DNA from 3 places in the Pseudomonas sp. H1_D05 genome. Region 2 is predicted to be linked to each of the others. Evidence: predicted binding sites of a transcription regulator. Region 2 holds the regulator's gene; each other region holds the start of a gene.
The links. The regulator FliA, encoded in region 2, starts transcription of late flagellar genes. The targets are predictions, from matches to a motif close to CTAAAGTTTNNNNNNNNNNNGCCGNTAA.
Positions count from the first base shown of each region.

Region 1: a site for FliA is predicted at 2,029-2,056, ahead of AB4O11_RS09130 (methyl-accepting chemotaxis protein). Genes of this name have one in related genera too.
Region 3: a site for FliA is predicted at 1,941-1,968, ahead of AB4O11_RS22730 (methyl-accepting chemotaxis protein). Genes of this name have one in related genera too.

Region 1 is NZ_CP162825.1:1,980,558-1,985,685, forward strand. Features, by position in the region: rRNA gene AB4O11_RS09115 (23S ribosomal RNA) at 1-1,300, shown strand, start outside; rRNA gene rrf (5S ribosomal RNA) at 1,453-1,568, shown strand; rRNA gene rrf (5S ribosomal RNA) at 1,674-1,789, shown strand; gene AB4O11_RS09130 (methyl-accepting chemotaxis protein) at 2,171-4,051, shown strand; gene AB4O11_RS09135 (SRPBCC family protein) at 4,199-4,666, opposite strand; gene AB4O11_RS09140 (amino acid adenylation domain-containing protein) at 4,688-5,128, opposite strand, start outside.
Region 2 is NZ_CP162825.1:3,655,697-3,660,824, reverse strand. Features, by position in the region: gene AB4O11_RS16520 (chemotaxis protein CheA) at 1-1,342, opposite strand, end outside; gene AB4O11_RS16515 (protein phosphatase CheZ) at 1,397-2,185, opposite strand; gene AB4O11_RS16510 (chemotaxis response regulator CheY) at 2,204-2,575, opposite strand; gene fliA (RNA polymerase sigma factor FliA) at 2,743-3,483, opposite strand; gene fleN (flagellar synthesis regulator FleN) at 3,480-4,310, opposite strand; gene flhF (flagellar biosynthesis protein FlhF) at 4,427-5,128, opposite strand, start outside.
Region 3 is NZ_CP162825.1:5,028,751-5,033,878, reverse strand. Features, by position in the region: gene AB4O11_RS22750 (LysR substrate-binding domain-containing protein) at 1-58, shown strand, start outside; gene AB4O11_RS22745 (MmcQ/YjbR family DNA-binding protein) at 55-414, shown strand; gene AB4O11_RS22740 (DUF1294 domain-containing protein) at 532-963, opposite strand; gene AB4O11_RS22735 (undecaprenyl-diphosphate phosphatase) at 960-1,790, opposite strand; gene AB4O11_RS22730 (methyl-accepting chemotaxis protein) at 2,096-3,730, shown strand; gene pnuC (nicotinamide riboside transporter PnuC) at 3,898-4,461, shown strand; gene AB4O11_RS22720 (AAA family ATPase) at 4,458-4,982, shown strand; gene AB4O11_RS22715 (hypothetical protein) at 5,128-5,128, shown strand, end outside.

The DNA.
Region 1 (5,128 bases), 1.7 Mb from region 2:
TACCCCAAACCGACACAGGTGGTTGGGTAGAGAATACCAAGGCGCTTGAGAGAACTCGGGTGAAGGAACTAGGCAAAATGGCACCGTAACTTCGGGAGAAGGTGCGCCGGTGAGGGTGAAGGACTTGCTCCGTAAGCTCATGCCGGTCGAAGATACCAGGCCGCTGCGACTGTTTATTAAAAACACAGCACTCTGCAAACACGAAAGTGGACGTATAGGGTGTGACGCCTGCCCGGTGCCGGAAGGTTAATTGATGGGGTTAGCTAACGCGAAGCTCTTGATCGAAGCCCCGGTAAACGGCGGCCGTAACTATAACGGTCCTAAGGTAGCGAAATTCCTTGTCGGGTAAGTTCCGACCTGCACGAATGGCGTAACGATGGCGGCGCTGTCTCCACCCGAGACTCAGTGAAATTGAAATCGCTGTGAAGATGCAGTGTATCCGCGGCTAGACGGAAAGACCCCGTGAACCTTTACTATAGCTTTGCACTGGACTTTGAATTTGCTTGTGTAGGATAGGTGGGAGGCTTTGAAGCGTGGACGCCAGTTCGCGTGGAGCCATCCTTGAAATACCACCCTGGCAACTTTGAGGTTCTAACTCAGGTCCGTTATCCGGATCGAGGACAGTGTATGGTGGGTAGTTTGACTGGGGCGGTCTCCTCCTAAAGAGTAACGGAGGAGTACGAAGGTGCGCTCAGACCGGTCGGAAATCGGTCGTAGAGTATAAAGGCAAAAGCGCGCTTGACTGCGAGACAGACACGTCGAGCAGGTACGAAAGTAGGTCTTAGTGATCCGGTGGTTCTGTATGGAAGGGCCATCGCTCAACGGATAAAAGGTACTCCGGGGATAACAGGCTGATACCGCCCAAGAGTTCATATCGACGGCGGTGTTTGGCACCTCGATGTCGGCTCATCACATCCTGGGGCTGAAGCCGGTCCCAAGGGTATGGCTGTTCGCCATTTAAAGTGGTACGCGAGCTGGGTTTAGAACGTCGTGAGACAGTTCGGTCCCTATCTGCCGTGGACGTTTGAGATTTGAGAGGGGCTGCTCCTAGTACGAGAGGACCGGAGTGGACGAACCTCTGGTGTTCCGGTTGTCACGCCAGTGGCATTGCCGGGTAGCTATGTTCGGGAAAGATAACCGCTGAAAGCATCTAAGCGGGAAACTTGCCTCAAGATGAGATCTCACTGGAACCTTGAGTTCCCTGAAGGGCCGTCGAAGACTACGACGTTGATAGGTTGGGTGTGTAAGCGCTGTGAGGCGTTGAGCTAACCAATACTAATTGCCCGTGAGGCTTGACCATATAACACCCAAGCAATTTGCGTCGAAGAGACCAGATTGCGGTGTGTGAAGACGAAACGAACCGAAAGTTCGATGTTCACAAAACACCGAAAGCTGTCACATACCCAATTTGCTGAAGCGAGGCCATCTGGTCACGAGTCAGTACCCGAATTTCTTGACGACCATAGAGCGTTGGAACCACCTGATCCCATCCCGAACTCAGCAGTGAAACGATGCATCGCCGATGGTAGTGTGGGGTTTCCCCATGTGAGAGTAGGTCATCGTCAAGATTAAATTCCGAAACCCCAATTGCGAAAGCAGTTGGGGTTTTGTTTTAGTAGAAGTAACTGTTTTTGCTGGCTCGTTACCGTGTTGACGGGCCAGATACAGAATTTCTTGACGACCATAGAGCGTTGGAACCACCTGATCCCATCCCGAACTCAGAAGTGAAACGATGCATCGCCGATGGTAGTGTGGGGTTTCCCCATGTGAGAGTAGGTCATCGTCAAGATTGAATTCCGAAACCCCTGTCTGCTAACGCGGACGGGGGTTTTGTCATTTCAGGATCAGATAAAGAAACGACAAAGCCAGCCCCTGAGACATCAGGGGCTGGCTTTTTTATGCACAGGAAAAAGGGTTGCAGGATTTGAAACTGCCGCCGGAACGTTGCTCCGGAAACACCGTGACGAACGCTCTGGCACGCCGTTGGGCGGGAATCTGGCAGAAATACCATCCATTTCCTGTATGGCCCTAAGATTTCTCCGACACGTGCCGACAGACTGGTGAGACATGCGTGCACCAAAGTAGAGCGGCTAGTAGAACGCTGCCTGCACTGTACATGGATGTTGCATCCGGAACGCATCCCCACTTTTGGCATAAGAAGTCCCATGAAATGAATCTCAAGTTCAGCCATAAAATCCTGTTGGCCGCCTCGGGCGTCGTGGTCCTGGCGTTCGCGCTGTTCACCCTCTACAACGACTATCTGCAGCGAAACACCATTCGCCAGAACCTCCAGTCTTCCGTGCAGCAGGCCGGTGATCTGACCGCCAGCAGCGTGCAGAACTGGATGAGCGGGCGGATCCTGGTGCTGGAAAACCTCGCGCAGAACGTTGCCCATCAGGGTAAGGACGCGGACTTCCCGGGCCTGGTCGATCAACCGGCCTTCACCTCGAACTTCCAGTTCACCTACGTCGGTCAGGCCAACGGTGTGTTCACCCAGCGTCCTGACGCGAAGATGCCGGACGGCTATGACCCGCGTCAGCGCCCTTGGTACAAGCAGGCCGTGGTAGCTGACAAAACCATGCTGACGCCGCCGTACATGGCTGCTGTCGGCGGGCTGGTGGTGACCATCGCCATGCCGGTGAAAAAGAACGGTGAACTGCTCGGCGTCGTCGGGGGTGACCTGAGCCTGGAAACCCTGGTGAAGATCATCAACTCGGTGGACTTCGGTGGCCTCGGCCATGCATTCCTGGTTAGCGCCGACGGTCAGGTGATCGTTAGCCCGGACAAGGATCAGGTCATGAAAAACCTGAAAGACATCTACCCAAACACCAGCGTACGCATCGAGAAGGGCAACCAGAACGTGTTGCTCAACGGTCAGGAACGTATTCTGTCGTTTACCCCGGTCAGCGATCTGCCGAATGCGCAGTGGTACATCGGTCTGTCGATCGACCGCGACAAGGCCTACGCAGCACTCAGCCAATTCCGCACCTCGGCACTGATTGCGATGTTCGTGGCCGTGGCGGCCATTGCCTTGCTGCTGAGCCTGTTGATCAATGTGTTGATGCGTCCGCTGACCACCATGGGCCGTGCGATGCAGGATATCGCTCAGGGCGAAGGCGACCTGACCCGCCGCCTGGTGGTCGAGAGCAAAGACGAGTTCGGTGAATTGGGCAGCGCGTTCAACCAGTTCGTTGAGCGTATTCACGCGTCGATTTCCGAAGTGTCTTCCGCCACCCGTCATGTGCATGACTTGTCGCAACGGGTGATGGCATCGTCCAACGCCTCGATCGTCGGTTCCGACGAACAAAGCGCGCGCACCAACAGCGTGGCTGCCGCTATTAACGAGTTGGGCGCCGCCACTCAGGAAATTGCGCGCAACGCCGCCGATGCTTCGCAACACGCCAGCGGCGCCAGCGAGCAGGCTGATGACGGTCGTCAGGTGGTCGAGCAGACGATTCAAGCGATGACAGAGTTGTCGCAGAAGATCAGCCTGTCGTGCACGCAGATCGAAACCCTGAACGCCAGCACCGACAACATCGGCCACATCCTCGATGTGATCAAAGGGATTTCGCAGCAGACCAACCTGCTGGCACTTAACGCCGCAATCGAAGCGGCGCGTGCCGGTGAAGCCGGACGTGGTTTTGCCGTGGTGGCGGACGAGGTGCGAAACCTTGCCCATCGCACCCAGGAGTCGGCGGAAGAGATCCACAAAATGATCACGTCGTTGCAGATCGGTTCGCGGGAAGCGGTGACCACGATGAACGCCAGTCAGGTGTCCAGCGAGCAGAGCGTGGAAGTGGCCAATCAGGCCGGTTTGCGTCTGGTCAGCGTGACTCAACGCATCGGTGAAATCGACGGCATGAACCAATCGGTGGCAGCGGCCACTGAAGAGCAGACCGCGGTTGTGGAAACCCTCAACGTCGACGTTAACCAGATCAATCTGCTGAACCAGCAGAGCGTGGCTAACCTCAACGAGACGTTGAAGGATTGTGATGCGTTGTCGCAGCAGGCTAACCGTCTGAAGCAATTGGTCGACAGCTTCAAGATCTGATTATTCAGATTGGAGACCGCGTTATCGTTCTTCGCGAGCAAGCTCGCTCCCACAGATTGACCGCATTCCTACAGAAGGAATGCAATCAAAATGTGGGAGCGAGCCTGCTCGCGAAAGCGGTCTGACATTCACCGCAAAGCCGAAGCCTTAAACAAACAGCTTCAGCACATTCCCCATCGCATCATCCGCAAACCCCTGCACAAAATCCTTGAACCCTGGCAGTGCCTCTTCACCGCCCGCAGCCGCCTCGGCAATGATCGTCCACGTCGCCCGAGACTTACCCGCGCCCAGCGATTCGACATTCATCGCCGCCCACAGATTCGCCACCCCCAACGTGTTGTAAATCGTCGTCCAGGTCATGCTCCGCGCGTGCTCATCGCGGGAGTTGAGTTGCTCGACTACCACGTTGCCATCCTTGAAGCATTTCTTGCGCAGCGAGGACACGCCCTCGCCGATTGTTTCGATGTGCGACAGCGCCGGAATGAAACGGTCGAATCCGCCGAAATCGCCGACCACCGCCCAGACCTGCGCCGCGTCTGCCGGCACTTCTACCGAAGACACTACGTGGCAGCCATGCGGGTTTTTGATCAGGGTATCGGGTTGCAAAGTGCTCATGGTGTTGCTCCTTTTGTTGGATCAGATGAAGTTGATTTCTTTCAGGTAATCGCAGCCACGACGCAGCAGCGCCGGGGATTTCTGCGGGTAGTGCGCGCCCATCAGATGCACGCCGGCCTCAGCGTTGGCATGACCAATCAGGGAGATGTCGCCGATGTCTTCTTCGAAGCCGTTGAGGTAGAAACCGAGCACGCCGAACAGCGCGTTGTCGGCATCGACGCGGTTTAGTTGCTGCTGCCAGTCGGCGACGCTGACCAGCGCGAACTCGCTGCCGGTTTCGCGGAACGAAGTGACGTAGGCGTCCCAGCTCAAAGGCTCGGGGTTATGCAGGTTGAACACCGCGCGGTCGGACGAATAACGGCTGGCGTGGAAAGCAATGAAGCGGGCGAGAAAGTCCACCGGCATCAGGTCAAAATTCAGCGCGAAGGCCGGTACCTGGCCGAGCTGAATCGAGCCTTTGAG
Region 2 (5,128 bases):
GAACCAGACGCGGGAAGCGCCCGAAGACCTTCTTGATCGGCTGCATCCGCGTCTTCATCACCGCGGTCTGCAAGTCAGCCGTGACCACGTCGAGGTTCGACACGGCCTTGGACATGGCTTCGTCGCCGCTGTTGAGGCCCAGGCGCACCAGACGGTTACGCACCAGCACCAACTCGCCGACCATGTTCATGATTTCGTCGAGACGGGCCGTGTCGACGCGCACGGTGGTTTCGGCTTCGCTCGCCGGTTTTTCTGGCGGCGGTGCGGCGGCAGCACGGGCCGGAGCCGGTGCAGCAGCGGCAGCCGGTTTCGGCGCTTCGGCTTTCGGCTCAGGCTTGGGAGCTGCCTTTGGCGCAGCAGCCGGAGCGGCCGCAGCCTTGGCGGCAGGCGCAGCCACCGTGGAAGCAGCGCCGGCAGTCGCGGCGCCAACGTCAGTGAACTTGCCTTTGCCGTGCAATTCGTCGAGCAGCGATTCGAACTCGTGATCGCTGATCAGATCGCTGCCGGCTGCGGCGGCTGCCGGCGCGGCTGGCGCAGCCGGTGCCGAGGCAATTGCTGATTCCAGTGCTTCAACGGCAAAGTTGCCCTTGCCATGCAGTTGATCGAGCAGGGCTTCGAATTCGTCGTCGGTGATATCCGAGCTGTCGCCCGCCGCCGGGGCTGCTGGAGCCGCTGCGGTCGGTGCCACGGCATCCGCCGCGAACTGGCCTTTGCCATGCAACTGATCGAGCAACGACTCGAACTCGGCGTCAGTGATTTCGTCGCTCGCGGCTTCAGCCGCCGTTTGCGCAGGTGCAACAGCGGCCGGGGCTTCAGCTTCAGCCTTGACGGCGTTCAGCGAGTCCAGCAGTTGTTCAAATTCGTTATCGGTGATGTCGCCCGACGAGTCGCCTTCAACGACCAGTTCTTCGATCATCTCGGCCACCGGCGATGCCGGGGCGGCGTCCGCCGATTGCGGTTCGGCCAGACGCGCCAGGGCGGCCAGCAGTTCCGGGGTAGCGGCGGTGATCGGTGCACGCTCACGAACCTCAGTGAACATGCTGTTCACCGCGTCCAGTGCTTCGAGGACAACGTCCATCAGTTCTGCATCAACGCGACGCTCACCCTTGCGCAGGATGTCGAACACGTTTTCGGCGATGTGACAGCACTCCACCAACTCGTTGAGCTGAAGGAAGCCGGCGCCCCCTTTTACAGTGTGGAAACCGCGAAAAATTGCGTTGAGCAGATCTGCGTCATCCGGACGGCTTTCCAGCTCGACCAGTTGTTCGGACAGTTGCTCAAGAATCTCGCCGGCCTCAACCAGGAAATCCTGAAGGATCTCTTCATCGGCGCCGAAGCTCATTAATGGGGTGCTCCTACAGGTCTAAAAACCCAAAAAACCTAAAATTCCACAACTCTAGAATCCGAGGCTGGATAACAAATCGTCCACATCGTCCTGACCGGACACAACGTCTTCTCGTTTATCGGCATGAATCTGCGGACCTTCACCCTGCGAGAGATGTTTTTGTGGATCTTTTTCTGCAAGCATCGCGGCGCGGTCATGTTCGATGCCCGCAAAGCGGTCGACCTGACTGGCCATGAGCACGAGTTTGAGCAAATTGCTTTCGACTTCGGTGACCAGTTGGGTCACACGCTTGATCACCTGACCGGTCAGGTCCTGGTAATCCTGGGCCAGCAGGATGTCGTTGAGATTGCTCGACACCGCACGGTTGTCCGTGCTGCTGCGTGACAGAAAACCGTCGACCCGGCGCGCCAGCTCGCGGAACTCTTCAGCCCCGACCTCGCGACGCATGAAGCGACCCCAATCGGCGCTCAAGGTCTGCGCTTCATCAGCCAGACTGTTGACCACCGGCGTGGCGCTTTCCACCAGATCCATGGTGCGGTTGGCCGCGGCTTCTGTCAGCTTGACCACATAGCCCAGGCGTTCGGTGGCGTCGGTGATTTGCGACACTTCCTCGGCCTGCGGCATGTTCGGATCGATCTGGAAGTTGACGATCGCACTGTGCAGTTCACGTGTGAGCTTGCCGACTTCCTGGTACAGGCCACGGTCACGGGTCTGATTGAGCTCATGGATCAGTTGCACAGCGTCGCCGAACCTGCCTTTTTCAAGGCTTTCGACCAGTTCGACCGCGTGTTTTTTCAGGGTCGACTCGAAATCGCCCTGTGAAGATTCGTTATGCTCCATAGCTCCCCCGCGCGTTCATCAGCCGATGCGTTCGAAAATCTTCTCGATTTTGTCTTTCAACGCCTGAGCCGTGAAAGGTTTGACTACGTAGCCGTTTACACCAGCCTGAGCGGCTTCAATGATCTGCTCGCGCTTGGCTTCTGCAGTCACCATCAGCACTGGCAAGTGCTTGAGTTTTTCATCGGCACGCACGTGACGCAGCAGGTCGATACCGGTCATGCCCGGCATGTTCCAGTCCGTTACCAGAAAGTCGATGCTTCCGCTGTTGAGCACTGGAATGGCAGTCACGCCATCATCCGCCTCGACAGTGTTGGTGAACCCCAGATCACGCAGCAGGTTCTTGATGATCCGCCGCATCGTTGAGAAGTCATCAACGATGAGGATTTTCATGTTCTTGTCCAATTCGACCTCCAAGCAGTCTTAAACGCGCCCAGCACCTGGACGCGCCATTTCAATCATTCCGGCGTAGCACTCGAAGACTGTCTGGAGCACAACAGAGCAAGACCGGTGCCGTTCATCACCGCACCAGCCTCGTTCGCAGTGTCCCCACACTGCCTTCAGCGCGCTCGCCACTCCCCCAAACGCCCCCGCAAACGGGCCGCGCACTGGCTGTGTAACTGGCTGACCCGCGATTCACTGACGCCAAGGACTTCACCGATCTCCTTGAGGTTCAGCTCTTCGTCGTAGTACAGCGCCAACACCAGTCGCTCACGCTCCGGCAAATTGGCAATCGCGTCCGCCAACGCTGCCTGGAAACGTTCATCTTCCAGATCGCGTGACGGCTCCATATGAGCACTCGCGCCATCCTCGTGCAGCCCTTCGTGTTCGCCGTCCTGCAACAGGTCGTCGAAACTGAACAGGCGACTGCCCAAGGTGTCATTCAAAATCCCGTAGTAATCGTCGAGACTCAATTGGAGTTCGGCCGCAACCTCGTGATCTTTAGCATCACGGCCGGTTTTAGCTTCAATTGAGCGAATCGCGTCGCTGACCATACGGGTATTGCGGTGAACCGAGCGTGGCGCCCAGTCCCCTTTGCGCACTTCGTCGAGCATCGCGCCGCGGATTCGTATGCCCGCGTACGTTTCGAAACTGGCGCCTTTGCTGGCGTCGTATTTGGTCGAGACTTCAAGCAGGCCGATCATCCCGGCCTGGATCAGGTCTTCGACCTGCACACTCGCCGGCAAGCGCGCCAGCAAGTGGTAGGCAATGCGTTTGACCAGTGGCGCGTAACGCTCGATCAACTCGTACTGCGCGTCACGTGCCGACTTCTTGTAGTAGTTCATACCGCTTGCGGTCATAGCACGGGCCCTGCCGTTTGCTGCACGAGGCGCTCGACGAAAAACTCAAGGTGGCCACGCGGGTTGGCGGGCAGCGGCCAGGTGTCGACCTTCTGCGCGATCGCCTTGAACGCCAGCGCGCACTTGGAACGCGGAAAGGCTTCGTACACCGCGCGCTGCTTCTGCACCGCTTTACGCACGCTTTCGTCGTAAGGCACGGCGCCGACGTATTGTAGGGCCACGTCAAGGAAGCGATCCGTGACCTTGGTCAACTTGGCGAACAGGTTGCGCCCTTCCTGCGGGCTCTGCGCCATGTTGGCGAGGACGCGGAAGCGGTTCATGCCGTAATCGCGGTTGAGCAGTTTGATCAGCGCGTAGGCGTCAGTGATCGAGGTCGGCTCATCGCAGACCACCAGCAACACTTCTTGCGCGGCGCGAACAAAACTGACTACCGAGTCACCAATACCCGCAGCGGTATCGATCACCAGTACATCGAGATTGTCACCGATGTCGCTGAACGCCTGAATCAGGCCGGCATGTTGCGCCGGGCTCAGGTGCACCATGCTCTGGGTGCCGGACGCCGCCGGCACGATGCGAATGCCACCAGGGCCTTGCAACAGCACGTCGCGCAGCTCGCACCGGCCTTCGATGACGTCGGCCAGCGTGCGTTTAGGGGTCAGCCCCAACAATACGTCAACGTTCGCCAGACCCAGGTCGGCGTCCAGCAGCATGACCCGACGGCCAAGCTCTGCCAGCGCCAGCGACAAGTTCACTGACACGTTAGTCTTGCCGACGCCACCTTTGCCGCCGGTCACCGCGATCACCTGTACGGGATGCATGCTGCCCATGTTATTTCTTTACCTTGTCTTGCATAGACGGAGGCCACATTACTGGCTGCGCGTTCACAACCGGAACAATGCATGGCAGACCATCGATGTAGGTACAAAAACTGTTCATGAATACCTCAGCCTACCTGCTTGGTCGGGCTGTGATAGATATCAGCGAACATGTCAGCCATGGCTTCTTCGCTGGGTTCTTCCTGCATTTGCACGCTGACGGCGCGGCTGACCAGTTGATGACGGCGCGGCAGATGCAAATCATCCGGAATCCGTGGGCCATCGGTCAGGTACGCGACCGGCAATTCATGACTGATCGCCAGGCTCAACACTTCGCCAAGGCTGGCCGTTTCATCCAGTTTAGTCAGGATGCAGCCGGCAAGCCCGCAACGCTTGTAACTGTGATAAGCGGCGGTTAGAACCTGTTTCTGGCTGGTGGTTGCCAAGACCAGATAATTTTTTGAACGAATGCCACGCCCGGCCAGACTTTCCAGCTGCATGCGCAGGGCCGGATCGCTGGCTTGCAGGCCGGCAGTATCGATCAATACCACGCGTTTGCGCAGCAGTGGATCCAGCGCTTGCACCAGCGATTGGCCCGGATCGACATGGGTCACTGGCACATTGAGAATGCGGCCCAGCGTCTTCAGTTGTTCCTGAGCGCCGATACGGAAACTGTCCATGCTCACCAGCGCGACATTCTGCGCGCCGTATTTCAGCACATAACGCGCGGCCAGCTTGGCGAGTGTAGTGGTCTTGCCCATGCCGGCAGGACCGACCATGGCAATGATACCGCCCTCTTCCAGTGGCTCGACTTCCGGTACGGCAATCAT
Region 3 (5,128 bases), 1.4 Mb from region 2:
CGCGTGGATCGATCATCTGGTCGAGTCGTTCAATGCCTGTGGGGAGCGGTTGTTATGAACAAGGGAAAGATGAACGAAGCCGACGTTGCGGCGTTCTGCCTGGCATTGCCGGGCGCTCGGGAAGATTACAAATGGGGCGGCGTGCGAGTGTTTTCGATTGCCGGCAACAAGATGTTTGCCTTGCAGGGGCTGCGTGGGGATTCGCTGGCGTTCAAGGTTGATAAAGATCTGTTTCTCGGTCATTGCGACCGCCCGGGGATTCACCCGGCGCCCTATCTGGCCCGGGCGCAGTGGATCATCATGCATCCGCCCTACCCGTTGGGCGCCGAGGAATTGCGCGGGTTGTTGCAACGTTCGCATCAGCTGGTGGTGAGCAAGTTGCCGAAAAAGACCCAAATCGGTTTGTTGCTGTAAACCCGATCCCTGTAGGAGTGAGCCTGCTCGCGATAGCGGAGTGTCAGTTGGAATTTCTTTGGCTGACACTCCGCTATCGCGAGCAGGCTCACTCCTACATAGGGAGTTGCGGTGTATTCAGAACAGCGTCAGCAGATTCGAGCCAAGAAACAGCTGGTCGATCCAGAACACCTGGTGCAGCAACACAATCACCCAGAACAGAATCTGAAACGACACCTTGCGCGTCTTGTGCCGGAACACCTGCTGGGCGATCAATGCACCCGGCCAGCCGCCCGCCAGTTCCACAGCATGAAGGATGTTCTCCGGTGTGCGCCAGGCGTCGGCGCGCGCCTTGCGCTTGTCTGCCCAGTACATGAAGAACGCCAACACGCTCACAACACCGTAAGCCGTCAGCGGCACCAACGAAATCCCGCGCAACCACATCGACACCGAGCCGAACAGCGGCAACGCGCAGACGATCAACAGAACCAGCAGTTTCAGCTTCAGATGCTGGATGTTGTTGCCGCCCGAAGGTCGCCCTTCGGGCCGGCGTGCGCGGGAATCACTCATGGCTTGGCCGCCGCCCAATCGATCCAGCCAAACTGCCACGTCGCCAGAATGACCAGACCAAAAACGATCCGATACCAGGCAAATGCCGCATAGCTATGGCTGGCAATGAACTTGAGCAAGCCGCGCACGGCGATCATGGCGAAGATGAACGCGGTGACAAAGCCGATGGCAAACACCGGGAAGTCCGCCGGGACAAACAGATGGCGGTACTTGTAGCCCGAGTAGACCGCCGCACCGACCATGGTCGGCATCGCGAGGAAGAAGGAAAACTCGGTGGCAGTCTTGCGCGACAGACCGAAGAGCAACCCGCCAATGATCGTCGAGCCGGAACGCGAAGTGCCGGGAATCATCGCCAGACACTGAGCGAAACCAACCTTCAAAGCATCTTTCCAAGTGATCTCGTCGACTGTTTCGGCGTGCACTGCATGCTGACGCTTTTCCGCCCACAACATGATGATGCCGCCCACCACCAACGCGGTCGCAACGGTAATCGGATTGAACAGGTATTCGTGGATCAGGTCGGCAAAGATCACGCCCAGCACCACAGCGGGCAGAAACGCGATCAGCAGGTTAGCGGTGAAACGACGGGCACTGGGCTGCGTCGGCAAACCGATGACCACATCGAGAATCTTGCGGCGAAACTCCCAGACCACCGCGAGGATCGCGCCGAGCTGGATGATGATATTGAACGCCATGGCCCGTTCGCCGCCGAAATTCAGCAAGTCGGCAACAATGATCTGGTGTCCGGTACTGGAAATGGGCAAAAACTCCGTCAGCCCTTCTACAACTCCTAGTATCAGTGCCTGCAAGGCCGTCCAAAGATCCATCAATCCCCCAAAGAGCGATGCGCGCCGGCATGCTCCGATAATATTTTTCTAGCGTTCACTGCGATCAGCGTAGCTGTTTATGGCTGTACCGATTCCGCACGCACAGGATCCACACGAAACGGTCAAAATTCCGTGAAATATCAATTTGGATTCAGGTTTTCACGCGCGGGGCCGAAATCCTAACAGACAAGCCTTATTAGCGCTGCCGCGTTATACGACTTGGGTCGCGTATGCCCGCTCACGAAATCGTGGTTGGATGCTGGCGGTCGTTTATTACAAGAAAAAGAATCCGGAGTGACAGCGTTATGAACAGCTTGCGCAGTGTGTCGATCAGCCGACGCTTGTGGCTCATCTTGATTGTGGCGGTGGTCATGTTGCTGACCTTGGGCGTGTTGATGCTCAAGCAGATCCACGACGATCTCTACCACGCCAAGGCCCAGAAAACCCAGCACGTAGTACAGACCGCCAGCGGCCTGCTGACCTACTACCACGACCTCGAAACCGCCGGCACCCTGAGCAAAGAGGCGGCGCAGAAACAGGCGCTGACGGCGATTCGTGGGCTGCGCTACGACCAGAGCGATTATTTCTGGATCAACGACCTCACGCCCGTGATGGTCATGCACCCGACCAACCCGAAACTCGAAGGCCAGAACCTCTCGGCGATCCGCGATCCGGACGGTTTTGCGGTGTTCAACGAAATGGTCGCCATCGCCAGGTCCAAAGGCGCCGGCATGGTCGACTACCGTTGGCCGAAACCCGGCGCCAGTGAGCCGGTGGCCAAGACCTCCTACGTCAAACTGTTCGAGCCGTGGGGCTGGGTGCTCGGCTCCGGAGTTTACGTCGACGACGTGCAGGCGGAATTCCAGGGCCAAGTGATCAAGGCTACGGTCATCGGCCTGGCGATTGCCGTGATCATGGCGCTGCTGGTGATCCTCATCGCGCGCAGCATCGTCCGTCCGCTGCAGGAAACCGTGAACGCCATGGCCAACATTGCCAGCGGTGAAAGCGACCTGACCCGCAGCCTCGATACCCATGGCAAAGATGAAGTCACTGAACTGGCGCATCACTTCAACGCCTTCACCGCCAAACTGCGGCGGGTGATCGGCGAATTGCAGGTGTCGGCCAGTGCACTGGGTCAGTCGTCCAGCGAACTGGGCAACGACGCCACGCAGGCCCAGCAGCGCAGCCAGCAGCAATCGCAGCAGATGGAACTGGTGGCCACCGCGATCAACGAGGTGACCTATGGCGTGCAGGACGTGGCGAAGAACGCCGAGCACGCCGCCGCCGAAATGCGCGATGCCGAAGCGCAGGCGCAACAGGGCCAGATCAACATCGATGGCAGCTTGCAGCAGATCGACAAACTGTCCGGCACTATCGATCAAGCGGTGGAGGTGATCCGCACCCTCGCCGCCGAAAGTACGCAGATCGGCAGCGTGCTGGAAGTGATTCGCTCGATTGCCGAACAGACCAACCTGCTCGCGCTTAATGCCGCGATTGAAGCGGCGCGGGCCGGTGAGCAAGGTCGCGGATTTGCCGTGGTGGCGGATGAAGTACGCTTGTTGGCGCAACGTACGCAGAAGTCGACGGCGGAAATCCAGTCGATGATCGAGCGTCTGCAGAACCATTCCGAAGCCGCTGTGAAAGTGATCGGCGACAGCAGCAAGGCGTCGCAACTGACCATCGAACAAGCCGGGTTGGCCGGTGCGAGTCTGAATGCGATTGGCCAGGCACTGCGTAATCTCAATGGCCTGAACGCTTCGATTGCCAGCGCCACGTTGCAGCAGGCGCATGTGGTCGAGGACATTAATCAGAACGTCACTCAGGCGGCCGGCCTCTCGCACAGCACGGCGATCGCTGCCGAACAATCGAGTGCGGCCAGCCTGAAACTTGGCCAGTTGAGCGAACAACTCAACGCCCTCCTGCGCCAGTTCCGCGTCTGACCCAAAACCTGTGGGAGCGAGCTTGCTCGCGAAAGCGTCAGGTCAGTCAAAGAAGATTTCGACTGCACAGGCCCCTTCGCGAGCAAGCTCGCTCCCACAGGGTTCTTCAGTGTCTGGGCGAATGCAGTACAATCCGCCCCCTCCTCAATTTCCCCCAAGGAACCCCCATGTCCGGGCTTGAACTGTTTGCCGCCGCCCTCGGGGTGCTCGCCGTGTGGCTGACGGTCAAACAGAATCCGTGGTGCTGGCCGATCGGTCTGGTCATGGTGCTGCTCTATAGCTGGATCTTCTTTGAAGTGAAGCTGTATTCGGACATGTTGCTGCAAGTGATCTACGCCGCGCTGCAAGTCTATGGCTGGTGGCAATGGACCCGCGCCGGGACGATGCATGACGGTCGTGAGGTCACGCGCCTCGATCAACGCTCGGTCCTGATCGGCTTGGGCGTTGGCGCGGTCGGCAGCCTGTTGCTCGGTGCGGCCATGGCTCACTGGACCGACGCCGCGCAACCGTGGCTCGATGCCGCGCTGACCGGTTTCAGCCTGGTCGCGCAACTGTGGATGGCGCAGAAACGCCTGCAATGCTGGGCGCTGTGGTTTGTGCTGGATGTGATCTTTGTCGGCTTGTTCATCTATAAGGGGCTGTACCTGACCGCTGCGCTGTACGGGCTGTTCACTCTGCTGGCGATCCAGGGCTTTCGCGAATGGCGTGCTGACCCGGCGTTGCGCACATGAAGGTTGTGGTCCTGACCGGCCCCGAATCCACCGGCAAAAGCTGGCTGGCGGCGGGCCTGCAACAACGCTTTGGCGGCTTGCGGGTGGATGAATACGTGCGTCGGTTTATCGAACTCAATCCCCGCGACACTTGTCTGGCTGATATCCCGGAAATCGCCCGGGGCCAATTGCACTGGGAAGATGAAGCGCGGGCGCAACAGCCGTCATTGCTGATCCTCGACACGCACTTGCTGAGCAATATGCTCTGGAGTCAGACGCTGTTCGGCGATTGCCCGGCCTGGCTGGAATCCGAATTGTTGGCGCGGCATTACGACCTGCACCTTTTACTCTCGCCAGAGCAGATCGACTGGACCGATGACGGTCAGCGCTGCCAGCCGGATCTGGACGAGCGTCTGGCGTTTTACCAGGCCACGCAGAACTGGCTGGAAAACCACCATCAACGCTTTCAGGTCATCGAGGGCGATTGGGCCGAGCGCCAGTCGCAGGCGTTTGCCGCCGTCGAGCAACTGCTGGCTGAATGACCCGGTCAAAGGGTCCCTTTCCCACGCGATTTCCCCTGTTTTGGGGACAAAGTGTCCAATCCTGAAACACTCGCCCGCGTGCAAAGTGCCCGTTTCAGCACGGTTCACAGCTTTGTCATGCCGGTTGTTACGCGGGTGAAACACCT